4 regions of the Streptomyces sp. NPDC048590 genome follow, and region 1 is predicted to be linked to each of the others. Evidence: riboswitches for the same ligand, from Rfam matches in the RefSeq annotation. Region 1 holds a riboswitch; each other region holds the start of a gene.
The links. Region 1 has a riboswitch for cyclic di-AMP ahead of ACGFNN_RS27190 (transglycosylase family protein). Riboswitches for the same ligand answer to the same signal wherever they lie in the genome.
Positions count from the first base shown of each region.

Region 2: linked by a shared signal. The riboswitch ahead of ACGFNN_RS34280 (M23 family metallopeptidase) and the one ahead of ACGFNN_RS27190 (transglycosylase family protein) in region 1 are both predicted to bind cyclic di-AMP.
Region 3: linked by a shared signal. The riboswitch ahead of ACGFNN_RS32150 (M23 family metallopeptidase) and the one ahead of ACGFNN_RS27190 (transglycosylase family protein) in region 1 are both predicted to bind cyclic di-AMP.
Region 4: linked by a shared signal. The riboswitch ahead of ACGFNN_RS04965 (C40 family peptidase) and the one ahead of ACGFNN_RS27190 (transglycosylase family protein) in region 1 are both predicted to bind cyclic di-AMP.

Region 1 covers NZ_JBICWC010000010.1:92,345-100,025, reverse strand. The annotation lists gene ACGFNN_RS27200 (cytochrome P450) at 1-941, shown strand, start outside; gene ACGFNN_RS27195 (transglycosylase family protein) at 1,047-2,024, shown strand; cyclic di-AMP (ydaO/yuaA leader) riboswitch at 2,315-2,484, shown strand; gene ACGFNN_RS27190 (transglycosylase family protein) at 2,485-3,177, shown strand; gene eno (phosphopyruvate hydratase) at 3,492-4,778, shown strand; gene ACGFNN_RS27180 (septum formation initiator family protein) at 4,871-5,341, shown strand; gene ACGFNN_RS27175 (DUF501 domain-containing protein) at 5,412-5,954, shown strand; gene ACGFNN_RS27170 (exopolyphosphatase) at 5,992-6,933, shown strand; gene ACGFNN_RS27165 (NAD(P)/FAD-dependent oxidoreductase) at 7,383-7,681, shown strand, end outside.
Region 2 covers NZ_JBICWC010000020.1:15,793-23,473, reverse strand. The annotation lists gene ACGFNN_RS34300 (FAD-binding oxidoreductase) at 1-548, opposite strand, end outside; tRNA gene ACGFNN_RS34295 (tRNA-Met) at 997-1,070, shown strand; gene ACGFNN_RS34290 (MerR family transcriptional regulator) at 1,172-1,918, shown strand; gene ACGFNN_RS34285 (PP2C family protein-serine/threonine phosphatase) at 2,103-3,206, shown strand; cyclic di-AMP (ydaO/yuaA leader) riboswitch at 3,440-3,592, shown strand; gene ACGFNN_RS34280 (M23 family metallopeptidase) at 3,604-4,644, shown strand; gene ACGFNN_RS34275 (aldo/keto reductase) at 4,874-5,818, shown strand; gene ACGFNN_RS34270 (PrsW family intramembrane metalloprotease) at 5,894-7,339, opposite strand; gene trmB (tRNA (guanosine(46)-N7)-methyltransferase TrmB) at 7,429-7,681, opposite strand, start outside.
Region 3 covers NZ_JBICWC010000014.1:111,305-118,985, reverse strand. The annotation lists gene ACGFNN_RS32170 (DUF5998 family protein) at 1-52, opposite strand, end outside; gene ACGFNN_RS32165 (GNAT family N-acetyltransferase) at 127-2,994, opposite strand; gene ACGFNN_RS32160 (HPr family phosphocarrier protein) at 3,157-3,438, shown strand; gene ACGFNN_RS32155 (GntR family transcriptional regulator) at 3,620-4,324, opposite strand; gene ACGFNN_RS32150 (M23 family metallopeptidase) at 4,557-5,336, opposite strand; cyclic di-AMP (ydaO/yuaA leader) riboswitch at 5,349-5,517, opposite strand; gene ACGFNN_RS32145 (M16 family metallopeptidase) at 5,731-7,113, opposite strand; gene ACGFNN_RS32140 (M16 family metallopeptidase) at 7,140-7,681, opposite strand, start outside.
Region 4 covers NZ_JBICWC010000002.1:104,136-111,816, reverse strand. The annotation lists gene ACGFNN_RS04995 (urease subunit alpha) at 1-1,424, opposite strand, end outside; gene ACGFNN_RS04990 (urease subunit beta) at 1,417-1,728, opposite strand; gene ACGFNN_RS04985 (urease subunit gamma) at 1,743-2,045, opposite strand; gene ACGFNN_RS04980 (TetR/AcrR family transcriptional regulator) at 2,185-2,805, opposite strand; gene ACGFNN_RS04975 (ABC transporter permease) at 2,915-3,910, shown strand; gene ACGFNN_RS04970 (hypothetical protein) at 4,593-4,901, shown strand; cyclic di-AMP (ydaO/yuaA leader) riboswitch at 5,276-5,440, shown strand; gene ACGFNN_RS04965 (C40 family peptidase) at 5,444-5,914, shown strand; gene ACGFNN_RS04960 (LysE family translocator) at 5,933-6,568, opposite strand; gene ACGFNN_RS04955 (LysR family transcriptional regulator) at 6,641-7,552, shown strand; gene ACGFNN_RS04950 (ATP-binding protein) at 7,587-7,681, opposite strand, start outside.

The DNA.
Region 1 (7,681 bases):
CCCCGCGCCGGGTCGCCGAGTTCGCCCCGCGCATCCAGGAGCTGACGGACCGGCTCATCGACACCTTCGCCGAGGACGGCAGGGCCGACCTCATCCACGACTTCGCCTTCCCGCTGCCCATCTACGCGATCTGCGACCTGCTCGGCGTACCACGCGAGGACCAGGACGACTTCCGTGACTGGGCAGGCATGATGATCCGGCACGGCGGCGGCCCCCGGGGCGGGGTGGCCAGGTCGGTCAAGAAGATGCGCGGCTATCTCGCCGAGCTGATCCACCGCAAGCGGGAGGCCCCGGGCGACGACCTGATCTCCGGGCTGATCCGCGCGAGCGACCACGGTGAGCACCTGACGGAGAACGAGGCCGCGGCGATGGCCTTCATCCTCCTGTTCGCCGGCTTCGAGACCACGGTGAACTTGATCGGCAACGGCACCTACGCCCTGCTGCGCAATCCCGGCCAGCGCGAGCGCCTGGAGCGTTCCCTGGCCGCGGGTGAGACGGACCTGCTCGCCACTGGAATCGAGGAACTCCTGCGCTACGACGGACCGGTGGAACTCGCGACGTGGCGCTACGCCACTCAGCCCGTGACGCTCGCCGGGCAGGAGATCGCCGCCGGTGACCCCGTGCTCGTGGTCCTGGCGGCGGCGGACCGCGACCCGGAGCGATTCCAGCATGCGGACACCCTGGATCTCGCGCGGAGTGACAATCAGCACCTCGGATACGGGCACGGCATCCACTACTGCCTGGGCGCCCCGCTGGCCCGGCTGGAGGGGCAGGTGGCACTCGCGACGCTGCTGCGGCGCCTCCCCGACCTGCGGCTCGCCACGGATCCGGCCGATCTGAGGTGGCGGGGCGGGCTCATCATGCGTGGACTGCGCACCCTTCCCGTGGAGTTCGGAACAGGACGCCCCGGCGGCGAAAGTGACAGATTGTCAACTCTGTGACTTTCACGTGATCTCCGCTGCATCGACTTGTGACACACGTTCGAGTAGGGCTAGGTTCACCCCTCGACCCACCCGTCACATGTCAGTCACACGGAAGGCAATCCCATGGGCTCCGCGACCGGCAGACACCGTCGCCCTCGCCAGGCACCCGCCATCGTCGTCGCCGCAGGCGTCACGGGATCGGCCATCGCCATTCCCCTGCTCGGCGCGGGCGGCGCCCAGGCGGCCGAAGCGACCACTTGGGACAACGTGGCCGAGTGCGAGAGCGGCGGCATGTGGAGCGCCGACCTCGGCAACGGCTACTACGGCGGCCTGCAGCTCTCCCAGGAGACGTGGTCGGCCTACGGCGGCACGGAGTACGCCGCCAGGGCCGACCTCGCCAGCCGCTCGCAGCAGATCGCCGTCGCGGAGAAGGTGCTGGACGACAAGGGCCCGCAGGCCTGGGCCAGCTGCGCCGTGATCTCCGGGCTCACCCTGGACGCGACGCTGCCCGGCGTGGACCCGGGCGACGAGGAGTCCGACGACGCCTCCAGCAGCGCCACGCCCTCCGACGACCCGTCCGCCGAGGCCGACGACCCCGCGGACACCGCGGAGGGCGACGACGCCACGGCCGAGAAGGACGCCGGGGACGGGAAGGCGTCCGGCGACGCGAAGGGCGAGGACGAGAAGAAGGACGAGGACGAGAAGGCCGGCGAGTCCGGGGCCTCTCCGTCCGCCTCCCCCTCTGCCACCCCGTCGCCCGAAGGCTCCCAGGCGTCGAAGGGCGGCAAGCACCGGGGCACCCCGGCCCCCGAGGAGTCCGCGGAATCCACGGCCGGCACCGGACGCGACTCCGGCCGCCACGCCTCGCGCGGCGAATCCGGCGCGCGCGAGGGCGCGGAGGGCACGTACACCGTCCGCGCGGGCGACAACCTGTGGGCCATCGCCGACGCGCAGGAGCTCCCCGGCGGGTGGCCGGCGCTCTACGAGGCCAACAAGGACGAGCTCGGCTCCGACCCCGACCTGATCCTCCCCGGCCAGAGCCTGGACCTGGGCCTCGGGGACACCGCCCAGGACGCTTCGGCGGAGACCCCGGCCAACTGATCCAAAGCGCTGAAACACCCCGAAATCGGGGGCACTTAAGAGACCTATGTCCACTTATGCGTAAGTGAGACATGGGTCTCTTTGTGTCGGTCGGTGCGCGTCGGGCGCCCGGTCCGTCCACATTGGCTCCGACCTGCGAAAACGATCCTTCAGGGTGCACCGTTACGGGCTGATTGGTCGTTATGTCCATCTTTGAATGTGGGGGTTGCGTGTGATTACGGTCGGAGCCGCTCGCACCGCGGGCACCTTCGACCGTCACGCCGAATCCTGCCGTCGGCCGAGGGGTACCGACGCGTAAAGCGCCGTAGGCAGGAGCGGGGGACCCAGGTAGGTGCCGGACCCGGACGTCGCGAGACGGAGGGGAACGGCTAGGGGTGGAGCCGTCCGCGGGAGCGGATGGCCGGGCAACTCACAGGCCCGAACCCGACAGCTCACCTCGTAGGCGTCGGTGAGGAGAACCATGCTGCTTTCCAGCACGGGCAAGCACCGTCGCCCGTCCAAGGCCGTCCGGATCGCGACCCTGGCCGGAGTCACCGGCGCGGCCGTCGCCGTGCCGCTCATGGGCGCGACCAACGCCTCCGCCGCCTCCGTCGAGACCTGGGACGCCGTCGCCCAGTGCGAGTCCGGTGGCAACTGGTCCATCAACACCGGCAACGGCTACTACGGCGGCCTGCAGTTCTCGCAGTCCAGCTGGGCCGCGGCCGGTGGTACGCAGTACGCCGCGCGCGCCGACCTGGCCACCAAGGACCAGCAGATCGCCGCCGCCGAGAAGCTGCTCGACATCCAGGGCCCGGGTGCCTGGTCCTGCGCCGGGGCCGGCGGCCTCACGAACGACGGTGTGGACCCGGGCGTCGACACCGGCTCCGCCAAGAACGGCGACACGGCCCCGAAGGCCGCGCCGGAGCGCAAGGCCGAGCAGCCCACCACGCGCAGCGAGAAGCGCACGGCTCCCGAGAAGACCGTCACCACCCCCACCGGCCAGAAGGTCGCGAAGGGTGACGGCGAGTACAAGGTGAAGGCCGGCGACACCCTCAGCAAGATCGCCGACGCGAAGAAGGTCAAGGGCGGCTGGAAGAAGCTCTTCAAGCTGAACGACGACATCGTCGAGAAGGCCGACCTGATCTTCCCGGGGCAGCAGCTCCACCTGAAGTAGTCGGAAGCGGTCCGGGGTCTTCCTCCTGCCCCGGAGGGCCCGGCCCGGCGTGCAGACCCCCCGCACGCCGGGCCGGGCCGTTCCGGCACCCGCGATGTGCCGGAATGTGCTCACCCGACGGGGTGAGCGTTCAACTGTTGTGGTTACTGTCCAGTAAAATTCTGGAGATTTGCCCGTAATGCAGGCCCTCGGGTCCTTTTTCGTCCCAGGGGACGGGCGGACGGCCGACGGAGCGGGCCGGGCCGGTTAGGCTCGTGACGCAAGGCCACAGTGACCCTGCCCAATCAGTGTCAGATCCCAGAAGGAGATGCCTCGTGCCGTCCATCGACGTCGTCGTAGCCAGGGAAATCCTCGACTCCCGGGGCAACCCCACGGTCGAGGTCGAGGTTGGCCTCGACGACGGCAGCACGGGACGTGCTGCTGTTCCGTCCGGCGCCTCCACCGGTGCGTTCGAGGCCATTGAGCTTCGCGACGGCGACCCCAACCGTTACCAGGGCAAGGGCGTCGAGAAGGCCGTCCTCGCCGTCATCGAGCAGATCGGCCCGGAGCTCGTCGGCTACGACGCCACCGAGCAGCGCCTCATCGACCAGGCGATGTTCGACCTGGACGCCACCGAGAACAAGGGCTCCCTCGGCGCCAACGCCATCCTCGGTGTCTCGCTCGCCGTGGCGCACGCCGCGTCCGAGGCCTCGGACCTCCCGCTCTTCCGCTACCTCGGCGGCCCGAACGCGCACCTGCTGCCCGTTCCGATGATGAACATCCTGAACGGCGGCTCGCACGCCGACTCCAACGTGGACATCCAGGAGTTCATGATCGCGCCGATCGGCGCCGAGTCCTTCTCCGAGGCCCTTCGCTGGGGCGCGGAGATCTACCACACCCTGAAGAAGGTCCTGAAGACCAAGGGTCTGTCCACCGGTCTCGGTGACGAGGGCGGTTTCGCCCCCAACCTCGAGTCCAACCGCGCCGCCCTCGACCTCATCATCGAGGCCGTCAAGGAGGCCGGTTACGTCCCGGGCCGCGACATCGCGCTCGCGCTCGACGTCGCCGCGTCCGAGTTCTACAAGGACGGCGTCTACGAGTTCGAGGGCAAGTCCCGCTCGGCCGCCGAGATGACCGAGTACTACGAGGAGCTCGTCTCCGCGTACCCGCTGGTCTCCATCGAGGACCCGCTGTACGAGGACGACTGGGCCGGCTGGAAGGTCATCACCGACAAGCTGGGCTCCAAGGTCCAGATCGTCGGCGACGACCTCTTCGTGACCAACCCGGAGCGCCTCGCCCGCGGCATCGAGGAGGGCTCGGCCAACGCCCTGCTCGTCAAGGTCAACCAGATCGGTTCGCTGACCGAGACCCTGGACGCCGTCGAGCTGGCGCAGCGCAACGGCTTCAAGTGCATGATGTCGCACCGCTCCGGTGAGACCGAGGACGTCACCATCGCCGACCTCGCCGTCGCCGTGAACTGCGGTCAGATCAAGACCGGCGCCCCGGCCCGCTCGGACCGCGTCGCCAAGTACAACCAGCTGCTGCGTATCGAGGAGATCCTCGACGACGCCGCCGTGTACGCCGGCCGTTCGGCGTTCCCGCGGTTCCGCTTCGAGGGCTGACAGCCCGAGTCCGGGGCACCAGCCTCCGTCCGTCCCCGCATCCGGTCCCGTACCGTGTGCGGGGACGGACGTGCGTGACGGGAGCGTGAGACATGGCCGGGAAGGACCGCGACCGGTTCTCCACCGCGACCAGGCTGCGACTGCTCGGTGAGCAGACCGCGGCCCGTGTCTACCGGTCCCAGAACCGCCGTCAGGCGCGGCGTTCCCGGCTCACCGGCCGGGCCGCGTTCCTCGCGCTGATCGTCTGCTCCCTGGTGGTCGCGCTCGCGTATCCGATGCGGCAGTACATCTCCCAACGCGACCAGATCGCCGAGCAGGAGAGGCTCTCGCAGGAGGCCCGGCAGCGGACCGAGGAACTGCGCGACGAGAAGGCGCGGCTCAAGGACGACGCGTACATCCGGCGTCTGGCGCGCCAGCACCTCCACTACGTGCTGCCCGGCGAGACCGGCTACACCGTGGTCGACCCGGACGCCGCCGAGGAGCGGCGGGGCGATCCGGGGGCGACGGGCCGGCCGTGGCACTCGAACCTCTGGGACGGCGTCGACAGCGCGGACCGCGAATGACGCGGTGCGCGCGCCGGGCCCGATCCCCGTACCGATTCATACAGTCCGACCGATGACATTCAAGGCAGGCATGGACACGCCCCCTCCGCAGACAGAACCCACCACGCCCACCGCCGCGGACATCGCCGCGTTCGAGCTCCAGCTCGGCCGTCCGCCGCGTGGTCTGCGCGCCATCGCGCACCGCTGCCCCTGCGGCAACCCGGACGTGGTCGAGACCCAGCCCCGCCTGGAGGACGGCACGCCGTTCCCCACGACGTACTACCTGACCTGCCCGCGTGCCGCGTCCGCGATCGGCACGCTGGAGGCCAACGGGGTCATGAAGGAGATGACCGAGCGGCTCACGACGGATCCGGAGCTGGCCGCCGCCTACCGTGCCGCGCACGAGGACTACCTCGCGCGCCGTGACGCGATCGAGGTCCTGGAGGGCTTCCCGAGCGCGGGGGGCATGCCCGACCGCGTGAAGTGCCTCCACGTCCTCGTCGGCCACTCGCTGGTCGCCGGTCCCGGGGTGAACCCGCTGGGCGACGAGGCGATCGCGATGCTTCCCGAGTGGTGGGCGAAGGGCCCCTGCGTCACGCCGTGCGGCGGCGACGCCGCCCCCGACGAGTCCTGACACCCGCCCGCGGTACCCGTACGACCACAGGAGCCCCATGACCCGCGTTGCCGCCGTCGACTGCGGTACCAACTCGATCCGTCTGCTCGTCGCCGACGTGGACCCCGCCACGGGGGACTTCGCCGAACTCGACCGCCGCATGCGGATCGTCCGCCTCGGCCAGGGTGTCGACCGCACCGGACGGCTGGCCCCAGAGGCGCTCGAGCGCACCTTCGACGCCTGCCGGGAGTACGCGGCCGTCATCAAGGAGCTCGGGGCCGAGCGGATCCGCTTCGTCGCCACCTCCGCCTCCCGGGACGCGGAGAACAGCGACGAGTTCGTCCGCGGTGTCCTGGACATCCTGGGTGTCGAGCCCGAGGTGGTCACCGGCGACCGGGAGGCTCAGCTCTCCTTCGACGGCGCCACCAAGGAACTGCTGGGCGCCGAACACCTGGAGAAGCCGTACCTGGTGGTGGACATCGGCGGCGGCTCCACGGAGTTCGTCGTCGGTGACGACTCGGTGCGGGCGGCGCGGTCCGTGGACATCGGCTGTGTGCGCATGACGGAGCGTCACCTCGTGGTGGACGGAGTCGTCGTGGACCCGCCGACCCCTGAAAGGGCCGACGCGATCCGCGCGGACGTCGCAGCCGCACTGGACCTGGCGGAGGAGACCGTGCCGCTCTCCTCGGCCGCGACCCTGGTCGGGCTGGCGGGCACGGTCACCACCGTCGCCGCCATCGCCCTGGGGCTGGAGGAGTACGACTCCGCGGCCATCCACCACTCCCGTGTGTCCCTGGAGCGGGTCAGGGACATCACCGGCAAGCTGCTGGCCTCGACGCACGAGGAGCGGGCGGCGATCGGGGCCATGCACCCCGGGCGGGTCGACGTGATCGCCGCGGGGGCGCTCGTGCTGCTCGCGGTGATGGAGCGGTGCGGCGCCCGGGAGGTCGTCGTGAGCGAGCACGACATCCTTGACGGGATCGCCTGGTCGGCGGCCTGATCACAGAGGTCCGGGCGGGGTCGTGAGATCCCGCTCAGACGCACTGTGGCCTGCACTTCTGAGCTGATCGAAGCCCTCCCCGGGGCCGTACGGGGAGGGCTTCGGCGAGCCGCCGCGACAAGCTTCGTGAACTTCTTCACAAGGAATTCGGCCCCAGTGGGCGAAGTTCTTCGCCCAGGGGGCCGTGCGGGCGGTCCGGGGGGCGCGGGAGGGGTGATGCGGGGGTGTTTCGGCGGTGTGGCGGAAGCGTGTCCCGGAGGGCCGGTTCGTCTGTGGCGGCGACTCAAGGGCCAGCTCACAGGTGGTGAACAACGTTCGCCGACGGGCTGTGGTTCCCCGTCCTGCCCATGACCTGGGTCACGTGGGCGGCGAAGTGTAGCAGAGGGTCGCGCATACCTTGTGAAGGGGCTCACGAGCATGCCCCCCGAGGGGGGTGGATACTCGATGGCATGAGCACCACGGAGCGTCCCAGGATCCTCGTTGTAGGCGGTGGGTACGTAGGCCTGTACGCAGCTCGTCGCATTCTGAAGAAGATGCGGTATGGAGAGGCGACCGTCACGGTCGTCGACCCGCGCTCGTACATGACGTACCAGCCCTTCCTCCCCGAAGCTGCTGCCGGCAGCATCTCGCCTCGGCATGTCGTCGTCCCGCTGCGACGCGTGCTGCCCAAGGCTGAGGTTCTCACCGGCCGTGTCACGACCATCGATCAGGACCGCAAGGTCGCCACGGTCGCGCCGCTCGTCGGCGA
Region 2 (7,681 bases), on a different contig from region 1:
AACAGGTCGGGGTTCTCGGTCGGGTTGGCGGCCACGAAGCTGCCGTCGGCCAGGACCACGTCGGCGGAGACCAGGTTGTCCACCGTGAGTCCGTACTTGCGGGTCAGGTAGCCGTGTCCGCCCCCGAGGGTGAGGCCCCCGATGCCCGTCGTCGACATGATGCCCGCCGGGGTGGCGAGGCCGAAGGCGTGGGTGGCGTGGTCGAAGTCCCCCAGCGTCGCGCCGCCGTCCGCCTGGGCGGTCTGGATCGCGGGATCGACCCGCACGCCCCGCATGGGGGAGAGGTCGATCGTCACGGCGTCGTCGGCGAGGCAGAGCCCCGGCCCGCTGTGCCCGCCTCCCCGTACCGCCACGTCCAGGCCGTGTTCACGGACGAAGTCCACGGCCGCCATGACGTCCGCGATGTCGCGGCACTCGACCACGGCGGCGGGCTTCTTGTCGATCATGGCGTTGTACACCGTGCGCGCCTGCCCGTATCCCGGATCGCCGGGACCGACGACCGGGCCGCGCAGCGTGGTTCTCATGGTCTCGAGCAGGGTGGCGTCCATGATCTCTCCCGGGTCGTGTGCTTCGGCCGGCCGCACGCCACCCAGGACCGTCCAGGCGGACGACGCTCTGTCGAAGACACTCCCCCGGGCATGCGCGCCCGGCCTGTTCCGGTTCCCTCGCACGGGTACGCCAGAGCGGGCGCGGCCGTGGAGCCGGCGCCGGAACTCCCGCACCGCCCGTGGGCGGGCGAACGCCGAAAGGCTTGCCCTTCAAGCGTCACGCCCGTCCGGTGGGCGCGCAATCGCGGGAGCCGGCCCGGCCGCCACCGGTCCGGGCACGCCGCCGGGCAGGGGCTCCGGCCACCCCGGCGGGACACCCGAAGGGCCGGGCCCGGTGGCCCGCGGTTTCCGACGCGAGAGGGGCCCGGAGTTTCCGACGCGAGAGGGTCCCGGACGAAAAGTGGTTCGGAGCACCCTCCGGGATGGCGTAGAGTTGTACTCACAACGACGCGGGGTGGAGCAGCTCGGTAGCTCGCTGGGCTCATAACCCAGAGGTCGCAGGTTCAAATCCTGTCCCCGCTACTGAAGACAAGGGCCCGGATCCTTCCAAGGATCCGGGCCCTTGTTCTTGTCCTCGTGCCGCGCTTGACCTTGACGCTACGTGAAGATCTAGCGTTCCCGGCATGGAGTGGTCCATCCAGGAAATCGCCAGACGCGCGGGCACCACGAGCCGGACGCTCCGGCACTACGGGGACATCGGTCTCCTGGCGCCCAGCCGCACCGCCGCCAACGGCTACCGCTACTACGACCAGGACGCCCTGGTCCGGCTCCAGCGCATCCTGCTGCTCCGGGAGCTGGGACTGTCGCTGCCCGCGATCAAGGACGTGCTGGAGGGGCAGCGCGATCCCACGGTGGCGCTGCGTACCCATCTGCGCCTGCTGGAGCAGGAGCGGGAGCGCATCGGACGGCAGATCACCTCGGTGCGGACCACTCTCCACCGGATCGAGGAAGGGGAGGAACTCATGGCCGAGGACGTGTTCGACGGCTTCGATCACACCCGGTACGAGCAGGAGGTCACCGAGCGCTGGGGCCGCGAGGCGTACGAGCGTGGCGACCGCTGGTGGCGCGGGCTGGGGGAGGAGGAGCGGGCGGAGTTCCTGGGGGTGCACGACGCGATCGCCCGGGACTACGGCGAGGCGCGGGCGGCGGGTCTCGGGCCGGGGAGCGACGAGGTGCAGGAGATCGCCCGCCGGCACTGCGCCTGGCTGTCGGTGACCACGGAGGTCACGCGCGCGTACGTGACCGGTCTCGCGGAGATGTATGTCTCCGATCCCCGCTTCGCGAGGAACTACGATCGCCACGGAGACGGAACCGCCGTCTTCGTACGGGATGCACTGACGATCCACGCGCAGCACCGGCTCCCCGGCTGACCACCGGGGTGCGGGGCGGCACGCTCCTCCCTTCGGCCTACGGCGTTGCGCCGTACGGCGAGGCTTCGGCAGGGCCGGGTGGGGCGCGGTACCGTCCGCAGCCGTGGGCGGACCGGGCAGGAGTGCACAGGTGGGGAAACAGGAGAGACGCCGCGGGGCATCCGGCGGGGGTGCGCGGTCGCGGATGTTCGTGCGCTACCTCCCCGCACTGATGATCTGCGTCGGGGTGGTGCTCGACATGGTGACCCCGCCCGAGGTCACGGCTGTCCCCCTGTTCGCGGCGGCTCCGCTGATCGCCGCCCCGTTCTTCTCCCTGACCTCCACCGTCCGTACCGGGGCGGCCGCGTTCCTGGTGGTGCTCGCCATCCGCATCTCGGACGGCCGCCTCGACGAGGTCGTCCCGATCACCGATCTGCTCACCGTGCTCACGGTGTCCGCGCTCTCCCTCGTCATCAACCGGGTGGTGCGACGCGGCAACGAGCAGCTGGCCTCGGCCAGGGTCATCGCCGAGACCGCTATGCGGGCGGTGCTGCCGGCGCCCGAGGATCGGATCGGCGGGCTCCTGGTCGCGGCACGCTACGAGGCGGCCCAGGCCGACGAGTTCGTGGGCGGCGACCTCTTCGCCGTGACCGACACGCCGTTCGGGGTGCGCCTGGTGGTCGGGGACGTACGCGGGAAGGGGCTGGACTCCGTGGCGGCGGTGGCCGTCGTCATCGGGGCCTTCCGGGAGGCCGCGGAGCAGGAGCGTTCGCTGGAGGGGGTCGCCCAGAGGCTGGAGCGGGCGCTGGCGAGGGAGGGCGCGAGGCGGGGCGGCTTCGATTCCGTGGAGGGGTTCGTCACCGCCGTGCTCGCTGAGGTACCGACCGGCTCGGACATCCTTCGGGTGGTCAACCGTGGCCATCCCGAGCCTCTCGTACTGCACGCGGACGGGGCGCTCGACGTCCTGGCGCCGACCGAACCCGCCCTGCCGCTCGGCATGGGCCTCGACGCGGGGCCCGACCGGTCGGACGAGTGGACACTCCCGGCCGGGGCGACGTTCCTGGCGTTCACCGACGGGCTCTCGGAGGCGCGGAACGCCGAAGGAGTCTTCTACGACCCTGCGGCCCGGCTGCGTGGCCGGCTCTTCCCGGGGCCCGAGGAGATGCTGTCGGCGCTCACCGACGACGTGCGCCTGCACACCGGAGGACGGTCGACGGACGACCTCGCGCTCCTCGCGGTCGGACGGCCCTCCCGGGGGCAGCCGGCCCGGCGGACGACGGTGAAGATCGTGGGACGGGCCGGTGAATGACCGGTCGCGACTTTCGGTAGTCGAAGGGTCTCACTACGCATAACATTTGACGCACCGTCAGAAAGTGGTGGCCGGATCGAAGGCCTTCAACTCGCCCGGTTGCGCCTGTTTGACCCCTTAAAGTCCAGGCCCCAGCCCCGAACGATCTGCCGGAACGGCTTGGAATCAAAGCCTGGTGTCTATTAACGTTCGATAACGCAGCGCGGTTGTACCTGTCGTCGCAAGAGGCGGCACCGTGCGCGGCGCCGAATTCCGCAAGGGAACCGGGGAACCACCTACATGGGGTGAATCGGGCACCTGTGTCTCGAGAGAGACGAAGGGGCCCGTAGGAGACCTTCCTGCTCCGAACCCGTCAGCTAACCCGGTAGGCGAGAAGGAAGGAAAGGAGAGCGCCCACGTGGCGTCGAACCAGCCTGCCCCCGAGGCTCCGTCATCGCTCAAGACCGGCAGCTTCGGTGATCCGGACAGGTCGTGGGAGGAATGGAACCCCACCGAGGAGTCCATCCGCCCTGTGCGCGGCCGTCATCGCGTGGCGAAGCAGCGCGGTCTCGCCCGTAGCTCCACCGTCCTCGGCGTCGGTGTCATCGCGGCCGTCGGCGCGGGTGGCATGGCCACCGCGCAGAGCAAGCCGCCGGTCTCCATCTCTCTTCCCGATTCCATCGCCGACAACCTTCCTGACGCCAAGTCACTGCCCGGCGTGGGCGCGTTCATGGGTGGCGACTCCGACTCGGACCGGCAGACCGCCGCACTGACCTCCCCGCTCACGACCGCGGGGATCACCGAGGCCGAGGCCGAGCAGGGCGCCACCGACGCGGGTGAGGCGCTGCGCGCCCGCATCCTCCAGCAGGCCGAGCAGCAGCAGGCCGGCGCCGACGCCGAGGCCAAGGCCGCCGAGGAGCAGGCGGCCGCCGAGGCGGCAGCCGCCCAGGCCGCGAAGCAGCAGAGCAAGGCCGAGGCCGACGCCGCCGCCAAGAAGAAGGCCGCGGAAGAGGCTGCCAAGAAGAAGGCGGAGGCCGAGCGTCTCGCCAAGCTCGCCGCGAGCTACGCCGTTCCGACCTCGTCCTACACGATCACCTCGACCTTCGGCCAGGCCGGTTCGATGTGGTCCTCGGGCCACCACACCGGGCTGGACTTCGCGGCTCCCACCGGCACGCCGGTCAAGGCCGTGCACGGCGGGACGGTGAAGTCGGCCGGCTGGTCCGGCTCGTACGGCTACCGGACGGTCCTGGAGCTCGACGACGGCACGGAGGTCTGGTACTGCCACCAGTCGTCGATGGACGTCACCGCCGGACAGAAGGTCACCACCGGCGAGACGATCGGCCGGGTCGGGGCCACGGGCAACGTGACGGGCCCGCACCTCCACCTGGAGATCCACACTCCGGACGGAACCGGCATCGACCCGATGGCCTGGCTGCAGAGCAAGGGTCTCTCGATCTGACCCCCGCGCCGCTCTCCGGCGCACCGAACCCCGGCGGTCCTGACGCACAACCCCCCGACGTCAGGGCCGCCGGTCCGTCTGTGACGGAACGGCACGATCAACGGGACCTGCGGCCGGCGGGGCGGCAGGTGGGGCGACGCGAGCGGGCCGTGAGGCCCACGGACGACCGGTGAAGACGAACGGCCGGTAAAGCGGAATACCTGCCTCACTTGCGTCGTTGACGCCTTCCATGACTTCTCTTCGCGCGCTCGGTTCATCCGGCCTCAAGGTCTTCCCCCTCGCCCTCGGTGGCAACGTCTTCGGCTGGACGGCCGACGAGCGGACGACGTTCGCCGTCCTCGACGAGTACGTGGCGTCCGGCGGCAACTTCGTCGACACCGCCGATTCGTACTCCGCCTGGGTCCCCGGCAACGAGGGCGGCGAGTCGGAGACCCTGATCGGCAAGTGGCTGGCGGCCCGCTCCCGTCGCGACGACGTCGTCATCGCCACCAAGGTGGGCGCCCACCCGGCGTACAAGGGGCTCTCGCCCGCCACGATCAAGGAGGCCGCCGAGGCCTCGCTGCGTCGGCTCGGCACCGACCACATCGACCTCTACTACACCCACTTCGACGACGAGACCGTCCCCGTCGAGGAGATCATCACCGCGCTCGACCAGCTGGTGAAGGCCGGGACCGTACGCGAGATCGCGGCCTCCAACATCAGCCCCGAGCGACTCCGCGCCTCCCTGGACTTCTCCGAGCGCGAGGGTCTGGCGCGTTATGTGGCGCTCCAGCCGCACTACAACCTCGTCTCGCGCGACACCTACGAGGGCGCGCTCCAGGACACCGCAGCAGACGCGGGGCTCGCCGCGGTCCCGTACTTCGCGCTCGCCTCGGGCTTCCTCACCGGCAAGTACCGCCCGGGCACCCGGGTCGAGAGCGCGCGCGCCGAGGGCGCGGGCAAGCACCTGGAGACCGAGCGCGGCCGCAAGGTGCTGGCGGTCCTCGACAAGGTCGCCCAGGAGCACGGCGCGGAGATCGCCACGGTCGCCCTGGCCTGGCTGGCGTCCCGTCCGACCGTCGCCGCGCCGATCGCCTCCGCACGCACCGTCGGTCAGCTGCCCGCGCTGATGGCCGTGGCCGGGCTTCGGCTGACCGAGGCGGAGCTGGCCGAGCTGGACGCGGCATCCGCCTGATCCATCCGGGCGCCCGGCGTCGCCCTGCGGCGCGGTCTCCTGGCGCGGGTGGAAATCCCGCACCAGGAGACCCCCTCAGCCGGGCGGTGGCCGGCGCCCGCCGTCGTCCAGGTAGGGGTTGTAGCCCCCGTAGTGCCGGTGAGGTGCGGGGAGCTGCTGCGGATGCCCGCTGCCGGGGGTGAACTGACGGGGCAACGACGGTGCACGGGGGACCGCGCGCAGCCGTCCGGTCGCCCGGGCGGCGTACGTCAGGGCCGGGCCTGCGATGTCCCGCCGGTGCCAGAGATGGTGAAGCAGCTCCTGCTCGCGGACGGCGAAGTCTGGGCCCGCGCCGTCGTGGCGTGCCCTCCGCCGCAGCATGGCCAGCGAGGTCGCGAACGATTCGTACTCCGCGACGGTACGCGCCGCCTCCTTGCCCCGGGCGCGGTCCGGACGGCCGTTCCAGTGCCGGGCCATGTCCCTGGCCATGCCCCGTGCACGCATCGAGGCCAGCGCGAGAGGTTCGGCGGGGGTCAGCCAGCCCGCCGCCGCGTAGACCGGCAACTCCGTGGAGAGGGTGCGCAGCTCGCGCTGCCTGGACCAGACCGCCAGCCAGGTCACCAGGCCGAAGCACGGCACCATGAACGCGCCGTACACCACGTAGAAGCCGTACTGCCCGAAGGACGAGGAGCCGTTCCAGAGGGCGTGCGTACCGATCGCGCAGGAGAGTCCGAGGACCGGGAGAACGACCCGGCGCACCCGGTGCCGGGCGCCGCCCGTCGCGGCGATCCCGAAGGCGATGCCGGAGAGCACCGTGAACAACGGGTGGGCGAAGGGCGACATCACCACACGGACGAAGAACGTCCCGACCGTCACGGAGGCGAAACCGCTGGTTCCGAGCTGCTGGTCCTCCCCGAAGGCGTTGCCCAGGTAGAGGATGTTCTCGGTGAAGGCGAAGCCGGTCGCGGTGAAGCCCGCGATCACCACACCGTCGACGATCCCGGAGAAGTGCCTTCTCCGGAAGAGGAAGATCAGCAGGATCGCGACTGCCTTGGCGCTCTCCTCGACGACCGGGGCGACGACGGTCGCCCCCAGGGTGTCGGCGCTCGCCGGGTCCGCGGTCGCCGTCGCTATCCAGCGGGTCGCGAAGGAGTTGGCGATGATCGCCACGAGGGCCGCCGCGCACGCGCCCCAGGCGAACGCGAACAGGAGGTTCCGCCAGGGTCCCGGCTCGACCCTGTCGAGCCAGCGGAACGCGGACATCAGCAGGGGCACGGGCAGTACGGCGAGCCCCAGGCCCACCAGGAAGCCCTCGGTTCCCGTCTGCTGACGGACCAGGGCGAGGATCACCAGGCCGCACAGGGCCAGCACCGTGATCAGCGCACCGGCGCGGAAGGCCTTGCTGCGCCAGACCATGCCGACCCGGCGGGGCCGGTATCGCCACTGGCCTCGCTCCGGGACGGCGCCCAGGAACTCGTCGAGCTGCTGCTCCTCGAGAACCGGGACGGCCGGCTGCTGGTGCTGCACGGACCCCTCGGACACCTGACGACCCTAACGAGGGTCACCGACAACTCGCCACGGTGCACCGGCCACCGCCGCCCGACCCGGCCCGATCCGATCGGTCCGGCCGGTCAGCGACGGGTGAACAGCACGTCGTGCACGACATGTCCCTTGTCCAGGCCCTGGCCCTCGAAACGGGTCAGCGGCCGGAACGTCGGCCGGGGCGCGAAGCCGCCGTCCGGCCGGGTGTTCTCGAAGAGGGGGTGCGCCGTGAGTACTTCGAGCATCTGCTCGGCGTACGGCTCCCAGTCGGTCGCGCAGTGGACGAGCGCTCCGGGCTTCAGCCGCCCCGCGACCAGATCGAGGAATTCCGGCTGGATCAGG
Region 3 (7,681 bases), on a different contig from region 1:
TGCGCTCGATCGCCGCGCGCAGCCCCTGGGTCGTCGTACCGGTCTTAGCCATGAGGACCATCCTACGGGGGGCCGGTGGCTGCCGGGGACGCCGTGGGCGAGTCCCCGGGCGGGCCGCGGACAGCTTCAGTAGCTGGGGAGCGTCCGGGGGCCGAGGTCACCGCGCGCGGGGGGCGGCGCCAGCCGGACGCTCGCTCCGAGCACCGTCAGGCCGTGGGTGGCCACGACCACGGGTTCGAGGGCCACCGACACCACCTCGGGGTGGTCGTCGACCAGCCTGGACACCCTCAGCAGGAGCTCTTCGAGCGCCGTGGTGTCCGCCGGCGCGGAGCCTCGCCAGCCGAACAGCACCGGAGCCGCCCTGATGGAGCGGATCAGGTCGGCGACGTCGCGGTCGGTCGCGGGGACGAGCCGGTGGGCGGTGTCACCCAGCAGTTCCGAGGGCGCACCGGCCAGGCCGAACGAGAGTACGGCGCCGGCAGCCGCGTCGATGGACGCCCGGACGACGGTGTCGACCCCGCGGGGGGCCATCGCCTGGACGACGGGCCTGATCTCGGCCGGTGTGCCGAGCAGATCGGTCAGTTCGTCGTACGTCCGTCGCAGGGCGTCCTCGCCGGCGAGGTCGAGCCGGACTCCGCCGAGGTCGGCGCGGTGGCGGAGGTGGGGCGCGGTGGTCTTGAGGGCCACGGGATAGCCGAGCTTCGCGGCGGCGGCCACCGCTGCCTCGGGGTCGGGGGCCGGGAGGGCCGGCCGCACCGTGACGCCGTAGCGGGCGAGCAGCTCACGGGCCTCGTCGGGGCCGAGGGAGCGGCCGCGCGGGCCGGGGTCCGGGCCGAGCAGCGTCTCGATGAGGGTCGCGGTCCCCTGTTCGTCGATGGTCTCGTCGAGGAACTCGGGTACCTTGCCAGGGTTCGCGGCCTGGCGCCGCCACTGGGCGTACCTCACGGACTCGGCGAGCGCGCGGACGGCTCGTTCGGCGGCGGGGTACGCCGGAATGCGCCCGGCGGCGGAAGCGGTCGCGTCCGCGGCCTCGGAGGTTCCGGCCGGTGTCCCGGTGGCGGCCGGTGCGGGAGGCTCCGGCGCGACGGCGGGGACGGCCGGCCGGGGCGCGGCCGGGGCGGCCGTGCTCGCGGCGGCGGCGAGTGCCTGCGCCAGACCGCCCATCTCGACGTGCACCACGGCCACCGGCTTGGCCGGCCCCGTGGCCGCGGCCTCGCGCAGCGCCGCCGCCAGGACCTCCCCGTCACCGGTCTGCGCCTCGCCGTTCTCCCCCACCCAGGGGATGGCGGTCACGATCACGGCGTCGCACGTACCGTCGGCGAGCGCCTCCGACAGGGCGTCCCGGAAGTCCCGGGGGCCGGCCGCCGTGGTGAGGTCGCGCGGCGGACGCGGGCGCAGGCCCTCCGCGAGGCAGGCGTCGTAGGTGAGGAGGCCGAGCGACTCCGAGTTGCCGAGGATCGCCACGCGGGGGCCTTCGGGCAGGGGCTGGCCGGCCAGGAGCAGGCCGGTGTCGGCCATCTCGGTCACGGTGTCGACGAGGATCACACCCGCCTGCCGCATCAGGGCCGACACCGTCGCGTCGGGGATCCGGCTGACCGGAACGGCGTGACCGGGCGGGGTGGATCCGCTGTGCCGGGCCCCCTTGACGACGACCACGGGCTTCACCGCGGCCGTCCGGCGGGCGAGCCTGGTGAACTTGCGGGGGTTGCCGAGCGATTCGAGGTAGAGCAGGGCGACGTCGGTGCCCTCGTCCTCGAACCAGTACTGCAGGAAGTCGTTGCCCGAGACGTCCGCCCGGTTGCCCGTGGAGATGAACGCCGACAGTCCGGCGCCCCGGCGGTGGAGTCCGGACAGGACGGCGATCCCGATGGCGCCGGACTGGGTGAACAGTCCGATCCGCCCGGCCTTCGGCGATTCGGGGGCGAGGGAGGCGTTGAGACGGACCGCGTCGGAGGTGTTGATGATGCCGAAGGCGTTCGGGCCGATGATCCGCATGCCGTACGACCGGGCCTGGCGGACGAGCTCCCGCTGCCGCTCACGGCCTTCGGCGCCGCGCTCGGCGTACCCGGCCGAGAGGACGACGAGGCCCTGGACCCCGTGCTCCCCGCAGTCGGCGACGGCCTCGGGCACGCGGTCGGCGGGGACGGCGACGACGGCGAGGTCGACCCGCTCACCGATCTCTCCCACGGAACGGTGCGCGGGCACCCCTTCGACCGTGCCGCCGTCACCGGCGAACGAGGTGTTCACCGCGTAGGCGCGTCCGGTGAAACCCGCGCCGACGAGGTTGCGCAGCACCGTCCTTCCGACACCTCCCGGCGCGCGGCCGACACCGACGACCGCCACCGAGCCCGGGGCCAGCAGGCGCTGCACGGAACGCGCTTCGGCACGCTGCTCACGGGCCCGCTGGACGGCGAGGGACTCGGCCGTGGGCTCGAGGTCGAGCGTGAGGTGGACGGAGCCGTCCTCGAAGCTTCGCTGCTGGGTGAAGCCCGCGTCCCGGAACACCTTGATCATCTTGTTGTTGGCGGGAAGGACCTCGGCCGCGAAACGGCGGATGCCCCGCTCCCGCGCCACCGCCGCGATGTGCTCCAGGAGTGCGGACGCCACGCCCCGGCCCTGGTGGGCGTCCTGGACGAGGAAGGCGACCTCGGCCTGGTCCGCGGGCGCGGACGCCGGCCTGCCCCGCTCGTCGATCCGGTCGTAGCGGACGGTGGCGATGAACTCGCCGCCGATCGTCACGGCAAGCCCCACCCGGTCGACGTAGTCGTGATGGGTGAAGCGGTGCACGTCCCGCGCGGAGAGGCGGGGGTACGGGGCGAAGAAGCGGTAGTACTTCGACTCGTCGGACACCTGCTCGTAGAAGCTGACCAGCCGGTCGGCGTCGTCCGTGGTGATGGGCCGGATGCGGGCGGTGCCACCGTCGCGGAGCACCACGTCCGCCTCCCAGTGGTCGGGGTACGCGTGGTGCGGACTCTGCTCCCCAGTGGGCTCCATGCGCAAAGCCTACGGCCGGTACCCCGGTCGCGGCAGGTCCGAGGCGGGGGCACGCTGAGGGCCCGCGGACGGGGGACGGGCCGGTGGCGACGCCGGGCACAGCAGTGCGCACCACATGAGACACTGGTCTAGACAACCCATTGATACGTGAAGGGCAGAACCATGGCTGAGCGCCGCGTCAACGTCGGTTGGGCCGAGGGCCTGCACGCCCGCCCCGCTTCCATCTTCGTCCGGGCCGCGACGGCCTCCGGCGTCCCGGTGACGATCGCCAAGGCCGACGGCAACCCGGTGAACGCCGCCTCCATGCTCGCGGTTCTGGGCCTCGGCGCCCAGGGCGGCGAGGAGATCGTGCTGGCCTCCGAGGCGGACAACGCCGAGGCCGCCCTGGACCGCCTGGCGAAGCTGGTGGCCGAGGGCCTCGAGGAGCTCCCGGAGACCGTCTGATTCCAGCCGTTCCCATCCGGAACAGCCCTGCGGAAAAGCCGCGGCACCCCATCGGGAGCCGCGGCTTTTCCAGCTTCCGGACGACGTCGAAATAAATCCGGACAGACCTTCGGAATTACCGGATCAGGGCAGCAGAAATAAAGCCGTCCGGCAATTACCTTCTTTGTATACGGCCCCATTGTTAATGACGGGCTCCGGCGATGTTTACGGGGTGTTGCGAAGTTCTCACCCTGGGAGCACCCTCCGGCCTCCCCTGCCGCTCCGTACGCCGCAGGCGGTGTGCGGCGGCGGCCCGCTCCGCGTGCTGCGTCGCGATGGCCCTGGCCCGCTCGGTGTCGCGGCGCGCCACCGCGTCCACGAGGGCCCCGTGCTCGGCCCAGGAGTCAGCGGGACGGACCGGCTGCTCGACGGCGTACATCCAGGCGATCTTGTGCCTGAGCTGGGTAAGCAGCGCGATCAGGGCGGGACTCCCCGAAGCCTGGGCCAGCGTCTCGTGGAACCAGCCCCCCAGGGAGCGCAGATCCTCCCCCTCGCCCCGGCGCACCCGCTCCTGCCCCAGTCTCACCAGACCGCGGAGCACCTTGAGGTGGGCGTCGCTGCGGCGCTGAGCCGCACGCGCGGCCCCCAGGGGCTCCAGGAGCATCCGTATCTCCAGCAGGTCGGCGGCCTCCTGCTCCGTGGGCTCGGCGACGCAGGCACCCGCGTGCCGGCGCGTCACGACGAACCCCTCGGACTCCAGGGTGCGCAGCGCCTCGCGCACGGGGACGCGGGAGACGCCGTAACGGCGGGCGAGCACCTCCTCGGTGAGGCGGCTGCCGCGCTCGTAGACACCGGAGACGATGTCGTCACGGATCGCCGTGCATACCGAATGCGCGGGAATGCGCATGTCCGAACCTCCGCCTTAATCCCCGCGAAACGCGGCCGATCGACGCCTGTTCTGTGACTCTATTGCAACCGGCGGGAATTTCCGATGGCGGGGCGGAATCCATGTATATCTTTTGGCCGGAACGCAGTTCGGCCGAGCCTTCCGCGCGGTCCGTCGTCACAGCACGGCGAAGGCCCCGGCACAGGGTGCCGGGGCCTTCGCCGAAGTGGTGTGCCCAAGGGCTGAGCGGACGTCAGACCTGGACGCCGTGGGCCCGGAGGTAGGCGACGGGGTCCATGTCCGAGCCGTACTCGGGGGTGGTGCGGGCCTCGAAGTGCAGGTGCGGTCCGGTCGAGTTGCCGGTCGAGCCGGAGAGGCCGATCTGCTCGCCGGAGCCGACGCTCTGACCGACGGAGACGCCGATGGAGGAGAGGTGACCGTACTGGGTGTACGTGCCGTCCTTCATCCTGAGCACGATGTTGTTGCCGTAGGCGCCGCCCCAGCCGGCCTCGACGACCGTGCCCGCGCCTACGGCGACGACGGAGGTGCCCGAGGCAGCCTGGAAGTCCACGCCGGAGTGGCTGCCGGAGGACCAGAGCGAGCCGCCGGACTTGTAACCGGTGGTCACGTGAGATCCGGCGACCGGGAGGTGGAAGGCGTTCAGCCGGGCACGCTCGGCGGCGCGCGCCGCACGCGCCTTCTCCTCGCGCGCCTTCTCGGCGCGGGCTTCCGCCTTGCGCTCGGCCTCTGCCTTCGCCTCCGCCTTGGCCTTCGCCTTGGCGGCGGCCTCGGCCTGGTGCTGCTGGACCTCGGCCTGCGCCTGGATCTGGGCGGCGAGGGAGGTGTCGAGCGCGACGGTCTGGGTGAGACCGGTGGAGGCGGGGGCGGCCTCGGCGTCCGCGGCGAGGGCCGGGGAGGCGGTGGCGCCGACGACACCGACGGTGGCCAGGGCCGCGATACCGGCGACCTCGGCGCCCTTGCGCGTCAGGCGGCTCGGGGCACGGTGCTTCCCGGTGGCACGGATGAACGCCATGGAGTGGCTGGTCCTTTCCTTCCTTCTCGCCTACCGGGTTAGCTGACGGGTTCGGAGCAGGAAGGTCTCCTACGGGCACCCGGGCCTCGTGCGAGGTACGGGGGTCCGATTCACCCCAGGGACTTCATGGGTCCCCGGCTCCCCAGGCTCGCGCCTGACGGGGACTCGGCGATGGCTGCCCGTCGCCGCGGTTGCGGCATTCGTCCGGCGGACAGCCGAGCCGACGCTAGATCGGGCGGCTCATCCGCTCCAAACGGATAGGGGCCTTTGTCGGACATCCCACAGGGCAAACAGCTGCGATACCGGGCGAATCGGACAGATGACGGAACCCCGGCGGTCGAGACCGCCGGGGTTCCGGATGTGCTGTGGTGTCAGCCGGTGATGTGCTGCGGTGTCAGCCGGTGACGACCGACACCTCGCCGATACCGAGCGCCCTCACGGGCTCGGCGATCTGTGAGGCGTCGCCGACCAGGACCGTGACCAGCCGGTCCACGGGGAAGGCGTTGACCACCGCGGCCGTGGCCTCGACGGTGCCGGTCGCCGCCAGCCTGGCGTACAGCTCGGCCTGGTAGTCGTCCGGGAGGTGCTGCTCGACCTGGTCGGCCAGCGTCCCCGCGACGGAGGCGGCCGTCTCGTACTTCAGCGGGGCGACGCCCACGAGATTCTGCACGGCGGTCTCACGCTCGGCGTCGGTGAGCCCCTCGGCCGCGAGCGTCCGCAGGACCTTCCAGAGGTCGTCCAGCGCGGGGCCGGTGGACTCGGTGTCCACGGAACCGCTGATGGCCAGCATCGCCGCGCCGGTTCCCCCCGACGCCGTGCCGGGAGACGTGGAGCGCAGGACCTGTCCGAAGGCCCGGACCCCGTAGGTGTAGCCCTTCTCCTCGCGCAGCACGCGGTCCAGCCGCGAGGTGAGCGTGCCTCCCAGGCAGTACGTGCCGAGGACCTGCGCGGGCCACACGCTGTCATGCCGGTCCGCGCCGATACGGCCGATCAGCAGCTGCGTCTGCACGGCTCCGGGACGGTCCACGATGACCACGCGGCCGGCGTCGTCCGCGGTGATCGGGGGGACCGGGCGCGGCTGGCCGGCGTTGCCGGACCAGTCGCCGAGCGTGTCGGAGAGCAGCCCGTCGAGGTCCACCTCGGTGAGGTCTCCGACGACTACCGCGGTCGCCGTGGCCGGACGGAAGTGGGCTTCGTAGAAGGCCCGCACCGCGGCGGCGTCGATCCGCCGGACCGTCTCCTCGGTGCCCTGGCGGGGGCGCGACATCCGCGCGGTGGCGGGGAAGAGTTCCTTGGAGAGCTGCTTGGCGGCGCGCCGCGCGGGGTTGGCCTGCTCGTGGGGGATCTCGTCGAGGCGGTTGGCCACCAGCCGCTCGACCTCGCTCTCCGCGAAGGCGGGGGCCCGCAGCGCCTCGGCGACCAGGCCGAGGGCCTTGGCGAGCCGCGAGACCGGGACCTCCAGCGAGACGCGGACCCCCGGGTGGTCGGCGTGGGCGTCGAGCGTCGCCCCGCAGCGCTCCAGCTCCGCCGCGAACTCCTCGGCGGAACGCTTGTCCGTGCCCTCGGACAGCGCTCGGGCCATGATCGTGGCCACGCCGTCCAGCCCCTCGGGCTCGGCGTCCAGGGGTGCGTCGAGGAAGATCTCCACGGCGACGACCTGCTGGCCGGGGCGGTGGCAGCGCAGCACCGTCAGCCCGTTGGGCAGGGCGCCTCGCTCGGGCGCGGGAAAGGCCCAGGGCCTGGCCTCGCCCGCGGTCGGCTGCGGGTGGTACTCCATCGCTACTCCAGTCACGGCGGCGTCGGTCACTTGTCGGCCCCCTCGTGCGTTTCGGTGCCGTCCGTCTCGTCGGCAGGTTCGACCGGCTCGTACACCAGGACCGCACGGTTGTCGGGGCGCAGGTGCGCCTGTGCCGCGGCCTTGACCTCGTCGGCCGTCACCGCGAGGACCCGGCCGACCGCCGTCAGGGCGAGCTGCGGGTCCCCGAACAGGACCGCGTAGCGGCACAGTTCGTCGGCACGGCCGGCGACCGTGCCGAGCCGGTCGAGCCACTCGCGCTCCAACTGCGCCTGCGCCCGCTCCATTTCCTCGGGGGTGGGCCCCTCCTCGGCGAAGCGCGCGAGCTCCTCGTCGACGGCGGCCTCGATCTGCGGCACCTCGACACCGCCGGAGGTCTTGACGTCCAGCCAGCCCAGCGAGGGCGCTCCGGCCAGGCGGAGCAGCCCGAAGCCCGCGGCGACCGCCGTACGGTCGCGGCGTACCAGGCGGTTGTGCAGACGGGACGACTCCCCGCCGCCGAGCACGGTCAGGGCGAGGTCCGCGGCGTCGCACTCGCGGGTGCCGTCGT
Region 4 (7,681 bases), on a different contig from region 1:
TGCGGGGTCGGGATCGAGGCGTTGGCGTCGCCCATCTGCGCGTAGGCGATCTGGCCGCCCTTGATCACGGTCTGCGGCTTGACCCCGAAGAAGGCCGGCTCCCACAGCACGAGGTCCGCGAGCTTGCCGGTCTCGACCGACCCGATCTCCCGGTCCAGGCCTTGAGCCACCGCGGGGTTGATGGTGTATTTGGCGACATAGCGACGTGCGCGGTGGTTGTCGGCGGCACCGTCGCCGGGCAGCGCGCCACGTCGCCTCTTCATCACATGGGCGGTCTGCCAGGTGCGCAGGACGACCTCTCCGATACGGCCCATGGCCTGGGAGTCGGAGGAGATGATCGAGATGGCCCCGAGGTCGTGGAGGATGTCCTCGGCAGCGATCGTGGAGGGCCGGATCCGGGACTCAGCGAAGGCGAGGTCCTCGGGCACCGTCGGGTTGAGGTGGTGACAGACCATCAGCATGTCGAGGTGTTCCTCGATGGTGTTGACGGTGTGCGGCCTGGTCGGGTTGGTGGAGCTCGGCAGGATGTACGGCTCCGACACCACGCTGATGATGTCGGGAGCGTGCCCGCCGCCCGCACCCTCGGTGTGGTACGAGTGGATCGAACGCCCCGCGATGGCGGCCAGGGTGTCCGCGACGAATCCGGCCTCGTTGAGGGTGTCCGTGTGGATGGCGAGCTGAGCCCCGGTCTCCTCGCAGACGCTCAGGCAGGCGTCGATGACGGCCGGTGTCGCGCCCCAGTCCTCGTGGATCTTGAAACCGAGCGCTCCGGCCCGAAGTTGGGAGTGCATCGCCTCGCGAGACATGGTGTTGCCCTTGCCGAGGAGGCCGATGTTGACCGGGTAGCCGTCGAGTGCCTCGAACATCCTGGCAAGGTGCCAGGGGCCGGGGGTGATGGTGGTGGCTTTGGTACCTTCGGCCGGTCCCGTCCCGCCTCCGACCAGCGTGGTGATGCCGGATGAGAGCGCCTGGTCGATGAGGGTCGGTGAGATGAAATGGACGTGGGCGTCGATGGCTCCGGCGGTGAGGAACTTGCCGTTGCCCACGATGATCTCGGTCTCGGGCCCGATGACCAGGTCGGGGTGGACCCCGTCCATGGTGTCCGGGTTGCCGGCCTTGCCGATGCCGGTGATCCGTCCGTCACGGATACCGACGTCGGCCTTGACGATCCCCCAGTGGTCGATGACGATCGCGCCGGTGATGACCGTGTCGGGGGCGCCCTCGGCGCGGGTGGTGCGCGCCTGCCCCATCGACTCTCGAATGACCTTGCCTCCGCCGAACACGGCCTCGTCACCGGCGCGTCCGGGTCCGCCGGACCGGTCCTCCTCGATCTCGACGACCAGGTCGGTGTCGGCGAGCCGGATGCGGTCGCCCTTGGTCGGCCCGAAGAGGTCGGCGTAGACGGGGCGGCTGAGCTCAGGCATCGAGGGGACCTCCGGTGTCGCCGCGCAGTCCGGGGACGATGCGCAGGCCTGCGAGCGGGACGAGTTCGACGTCGACGGGGATGCCGGGTTCGAAGCGCACGGCGGTACCGGCGGCGATGTTGAGGCGCAGCCCGTGGGCGGCCCCGCGGTCGAAGTCCAGGCCGGGGTTGGCCTCGGCGAAGTGGTAGTGCGAGCCGACCTGGACGGGCCGGTCGGCGGCGTTGAGGACGGTCAGCCGGGTGACGGGCCGGCCCTCGTTGAGCGGCACCGGCCCCTCCGCGTACAGGATCTCTCCGGGAATCATCAGCCGCTCCCCCGTCAGACGATCGGTTCGTGGACGGTGACGAGCTTGGTGCCGTCGGGGAACGTGGCCTCGACCTGGACGTCGTGGATCATCTCCGGGATGCCCTCCATGACGTCGTCCCGGGTGAGGATCTTCCGCCCCGATGCCATCAGTTCGGCCACGGTCCGGCCGTCGCGGGCGCCTTCCAGGAGGTGCGAGGTGATCAGCGCGACCGCCTCGGGGTGATTCAGCCTCAGCCCACGCGCCCTGCGCTTCTCCGCCACATCGGCGGCCACATGGATGAGCAGGCGTTCCTGTTCGTGCGGAGTCAGTTGCACGCTTCCACCCTCTTCGTGTTCCGCCCGGTACCTGCCCCGGGCGCAGCGGGACCCTATCCCGGCTTCAACACTCTGTTGAACGATGAAGAGGATTCCGCGACCAGGTATTGCACGTTAGGGCGCAAGTTTTTCCGGCGCGTTAACTGATCTTTTGCGGATCCATGGACATCAGCCCGCGAAGCCCGTTCTCCAGGACCTCGGGCCCCGCCCCACCGAACAGCGCCTCCTGCGCCAGGAAGCCTTGCGCGGCGGCGATCATCGTGCGCGCGACGTCGTCGGCCGGCACGTCGGAGCTCATGGCGCCGGCCGCGCGATAGACCTCGACCAGCCGCACCCAGGCCACACGCATGGCTGCGTACCCCTCGCCCAACGCCGTCGCGAGGTGCTCGTTGCGCATGGTCTCGGCCCACACCTGGACGACGAGCATGGCGCAGGCGCGACGCTCGAGTCCGTACATCCCCCCGTCGAGGGCGCCACGGAGCACCCTGCCCAGAAGCACGTCGGGGGCGGGTGGCGGCGTGAGGTCCGCCGCCTGCTCGAAGGCACCGCTGATGCGGCCGAACGCCTCCGCGGCGATGGCGGCGATCAGCTCCTCCTTGCCCGTGAAGTAGCGGTAGACGGCGCCCGCCGAGAGACCGACCTCCTTCAGCACGTCCTGCATGGAGGTGCCGTGGAAGCCGTTGCCGGCGAAGCAGCGCGCCGCTCCGGCAAGGATCTGCCGACGGCGGGCGTCGAGGTGCTCCTGGGATACACGTGCCATGACCCCAACTTAAAACGAACATTCATTCTTGACAACGGAGGAGGGTGACGGCGACAGTGGGAGTGTCAGTAAAACGAACGATCATTCTCTTTGAATCGAGGAGCACGCCATGCCTGCTGCAGCGAACCGTCGTGCGGTGGCGGCCATCCTGCTCGTGCCCCTGATCGCGACCCTCGCGCTCTGGGCCTTCGCCTGGCCGGCGTCCAGGATCGCGCCGCGCGATCTGCCCGTGGGCGTCGCCGGAGCGGCCCCCGCGGCGGAACAGATGGAGAAGCGATTCGAGCAGCGTCCCGGCGCCTTCGAGATCCACCGCTACGACGACGCGGACGCCGCCCGTACCGCGATCGAGGACCGGGTCGTATACGGCGCGGTGGTGATCACGGAGCAGGGTCCGCAGCTGCTCACCGCGTCGGCAGCGGGGCCGGTCGTCGCCCAGCTCCTGACCGAGGCCGTCGGGTCCGCCGCACCGCCCGGAACCGAGGTCCCGGTCACGGATGTCGTCGCGGCGCCGAGGACCGACCCTCGCGGCAGCGCTCTCGGGGCGAGCATCCTGCCGCTGGCGATCGCGGGCGTGGCCGCCGGTGCGGTCGTGACCCTGCTCGGACTGCGAGGCGTCCGGGGCATCGGGGCCCTGGTAGGCGGGGCCGCCCTGGTCGGGATCGCCACCGTGGCCGTGACCGACAGCTGGCTGGGCGTGCTCACCGGGGACTGGTGGACCGAGGCCGGCGCCGTCGGACTGACCGTACTGGCCATCGGAGCGCCGGTGGCCGGCCTCGCCGCGCTGATCGGAACGCCGGGCATAGGTCTGGCGGCCCTGCTGATGGTGCTGCTGGGGAACTCGTTCTCCGGCGTCACCAGCGCCCCCGAACTGCTTCCGGAACCGGTCGGCGTCCTCGGCCAGTGGCTGCCGCCGGGCGCGGGCGGCACGTTGCTGCGCTCAGTCGCGTTCTTCGACGGGAACGCCTGGGCCGCGCCCACCACGGTCCTGGCGGCCTGGGCCCTGTTCGGCCTGGTCGCGGTCCTGGCAGGCGGTCGCGGCAGCGGCCGTACGCAGGCCGCGCCGCGGACCACGGCCGGCAAGCGCGAGGCGGCCCTCGCCGGCTGAGGGGACCCGGCACGACGGAGGCCGCGTACTCCCCGCCGAGATGCGGGCAGTACGCGGCCTCCGCGGCGAGCACGCCCGTACGGGCCGTCAGTCGTCCCGGTCGGAGCCTCGGCGCTCAGCGGCGATCTCGAGCACCGGCCTTCGGCGGACCGCGCGCATCACCCGCCCGGCAGACCGGTCGGCGTCCGGTCCGGCCGGCGGTTCATTCCGATGGGGCGCGCCGCCCACCGGGCCGGTAGGCCTCTGAAGCAACTTGCCCGGCGGGACGTTCACGGCGACGACGGCACTCCACGACACCACGCGATACCTGACCTGCGAGGTGGAGGTTGCCGCCCGGGGCGGCCGTCCGCGTACTCCTCGGGGCGGGCGCGCCGGTGCACCGACATGCCCCGCCCGGAGCGCGGGTAGTCATCCAGCAACCCGCCCTGGGCCGCCCTGGGCGAACTCGTACAGGGCCGGCCCTCCGGCCTGGACGTCCACGTGGGCGAGTTGGCCCGCGAGCACGAACCGCTCACGGCCGTACCGGCCCGCCTCACAGGCCGTTCGCACCGGGAGATCAGCAGGGCATCGAACGGGACACCGTCCTCGACGACGCCCCGGCCGCGCTCGCGTTCGGGCTGGTGGACCACGTACCGGAAGCGCAAGCCGCCCCAGCCGCCGCAGCCCGCGAGGTGAACGCCCGATGCTCCCTTCCTCGTTCCCGCCGCTCCCCGCCCTGACCCGCGCCGAGGCCGAGTTCGTCGACTGCTACCTGGAGGTGCTCGACCAGGTCGGCCGCATCAACCCGGCTCGCGACGGCGACACCTACCGAGCACTCAGAGCCGCACAGGCCCTCGCGTCGCGGGCCGTCGCGCTGCGCGAAGCGCTCGCGTTGATGCACGAACGGGGCGAGTCGGAGATCCACGCGGAGACCCTGGCGAGGGTTCTGCGGATCCTGGACGGGGAGCGCCGCGCGGCGCGGGTCGCCGTCCCGCCGACTGCTTCGGACTGAATCCGGAGCCACCGGATCGGGCCCGTGGGTCGGCCTTTCGGCGGTTTTTCACGACACGCCCGATGGTGCGACGAGTTTTCCTCGCTCGTTCAGCGTAGGAGGTCCCCCTCACGAGGGACAGATCAACTTGCGTGACGGGCGCGGCCACGTACCGGAATCAACAGCTCCACCGCTGGTACACGGCCGGTGGGGCGCCAGGACGAAAAACTCGGCCCACGTCCGCCCACTCGATCGGACGAGCAACGACGAATGACACATATCGACATTTCCAAGAGGAAATCCGGCAGACCTTGCGTAAAGATCCCTGGGACGACAAGAGCCCCCGCCACCGCGGCGGGGCGGTCCGGGCGGACGCCGAGTCCTGCCGCCGCCCGGATGACTGGTCGACAGAAGTGGATCGGCAGGAGTGGAGGACCCGAGCACAACGGGCCGGCCGGAGTTCCGGACGGCCCTCGGGGTGAAGCCGCACCGCGCGGCCGGGCAACTTCGCCAGCCCGAACCCGACAGGTCATCCTTCACAGGCGGCTGACGAAGGGTTGCGCATGACTGCGCAGGTTCATGTCCCGTCTCTGTTCGCCCGGGTCGGCACGGCCTCGGTTCTCGCATTCGCCGTAGGCACCACGATGCTGGCCCCCGGATTCGTGAACGACGCCGAGGCCGCCGCTCATTCGGCCACAGCGCTGAAGATCGCCGCCTCCAAGAAGGGCGCTCCGTACAGATGGGGAGCCACCGGCCCCCATCGCTTCGACTGTTCGGGGCTCACGCTCTACTCGTTCAGGAAGGCCGGGAAGAAACTCCCCCGCACGGCCCAGCAGCAGTACAACAAGACCCGCCATATCTCCAGGTCGCAGCGGCAACGCGGCGACCTGGTCTTCTTTCACGCGGGGCGCAGCGTGTACCACGTGGGCATCTACGCGGGGAACGGAAGGATCTGGCACTCGCCGAAGACCGGGGCCGTGGTCCGGCTGGAGAAGATCTGGTCCGGAAACGTCTGGTACGGGAGGGTCCACTGATCCTCCCGTCCACCCGGTTCAGTGCAGCAGGGGCCCGGTCACCAGGACGAGTCCCAGCGCGGTGAGCGCCGCGCCGCTGCCGCCCTCGACGACCCGGGCGGCACGCGGCCGGCGCAGCCACGGGCCCAGTCGGTCCACCATCAGGGCCACGCCCGGGAACCAGACGAGCGCGAGCAGCACGACCACCGAGGCCAGGAGCAGTGTCCTGGGCAGCGGTGGTGTGCCGTCCGGTACGAACTGCGGGAGGAGGCTGAGGAAGAGTACCGGCGCCTTCGGGTTGAGGGCGTTGGTAAGGAAGCCCTGGCGCAACGACCGTCCCGCTCGCGGCGCCACCTCTCCCCCGGTCTCCGGCCGTGCGGCCTCCGCGGACCTCCGGCGCACCGCGTGGAGACCGCTGAGGCCGAGGTACAGCACGTACACGCCGCCGAGCAGTTGTACGGTGCGGAAGAGAGCGGGCATCGTGACGAGTACGGCGGCGAGTCCGGCGACGGCCAGCGTCGTGTGCACCACGAGACCACCGGCGACCCCGACCGCCGTGGCCAGGCCGGACCGGCGGGATTCGAGCGAGTTGCGTACGACCACGGCGAAGTCGGCACCCGGAAGGGCGACCATTCCCGCCGCCACCGCGACGAATGCGAGCAGTTGTGCGTCCATACGTCCACACTGACGGCGCCAGGCCTTTAGCGTGTACTTGGAATCTTCTGGGTCTGCCAAAAGGAACGCTTAATGTACGACCCGACGCGGCTCGCGGCCCTGGTCGCCGTGGCCGAGGCCGGCTCGATCACACGCGCCGCCGCGCGACTCGGTTACACCGCTCCCGCGCTCTCCCAGCAACTGGCCAAGCTGGAGCGGGAGGCGGGAGCCGAACTGCTCGTCCGGCACCATCGCGGCGCGCGTCTGACGCCGGCCGGTGAGCTGCTCGCAGGGCGGGCTCGGCGAGTGCTGGACGAGATGGACCAGGCTCGGCACGAACTGGCCCGCCTTGCAGGGCTGTCGGGGGGCCGGCTGCGGGTCGGCACCTTCGTGACGGCGGGGATCCATCTTCTGCCGCCGGTACTGAGCGCCTTCCGAAGGGCGCACCCCGACGTGGAACTGGCCGTCACCGACTACGAACCACCCGCCGGGGTCGCCGCCGTGGCGGCGGGCGACGCCGACCTGGCCCTGACGCACGCCTACGAACCCGCGGCCGCCGAACCGCTGCCTGCGGGAGTGACCGCCGAGCTTTTGCTCGTCGAGGAGTTGGTCCTGGTCACCGCGCCGGGACAGATCCTGTCGGAAGGCAGCGGCCCCCTGCCGGTCGCGGAGCTGGCGGGCCGCCCGCTGATCAGCAGCGCACCCGATCATCCGCCACGACGCGGGGTGGAGCGGGCGCTGGCCGACGCGGGCGCCACCACCGCCGTGGTCTGCCGGTCGCCCGGCTACGCCCTGGTGTGCGCCCTGGTGAGCGCGGGCCTCGGGGTGGCGGTCGTACCCGAGATGGTGGCCTCGATGTCACCGACCCCCCTCGCCGTGCGCCGTCTTGAGCCCTCGGCGTTCCGGCGGACCATCTCCGTCGTGCACCGGGAGGACCGGAACGCCGCCGCGGCGTCACTGGTCGCCCTGCTGCGCAACGGTTTCGGGAGGGCCGGCACCCCATGAAGCGGTATGGGCAAGGCGGCCGCGGGTGGACCGGTCAGGCCTGCGCGGGCACCGGCCACGGCAGTGCGATGGACACGGTCTTGCCCCCGTCCGGTGTGGGCGTGACGGTGAGCCGGCCGCCGTACTCCT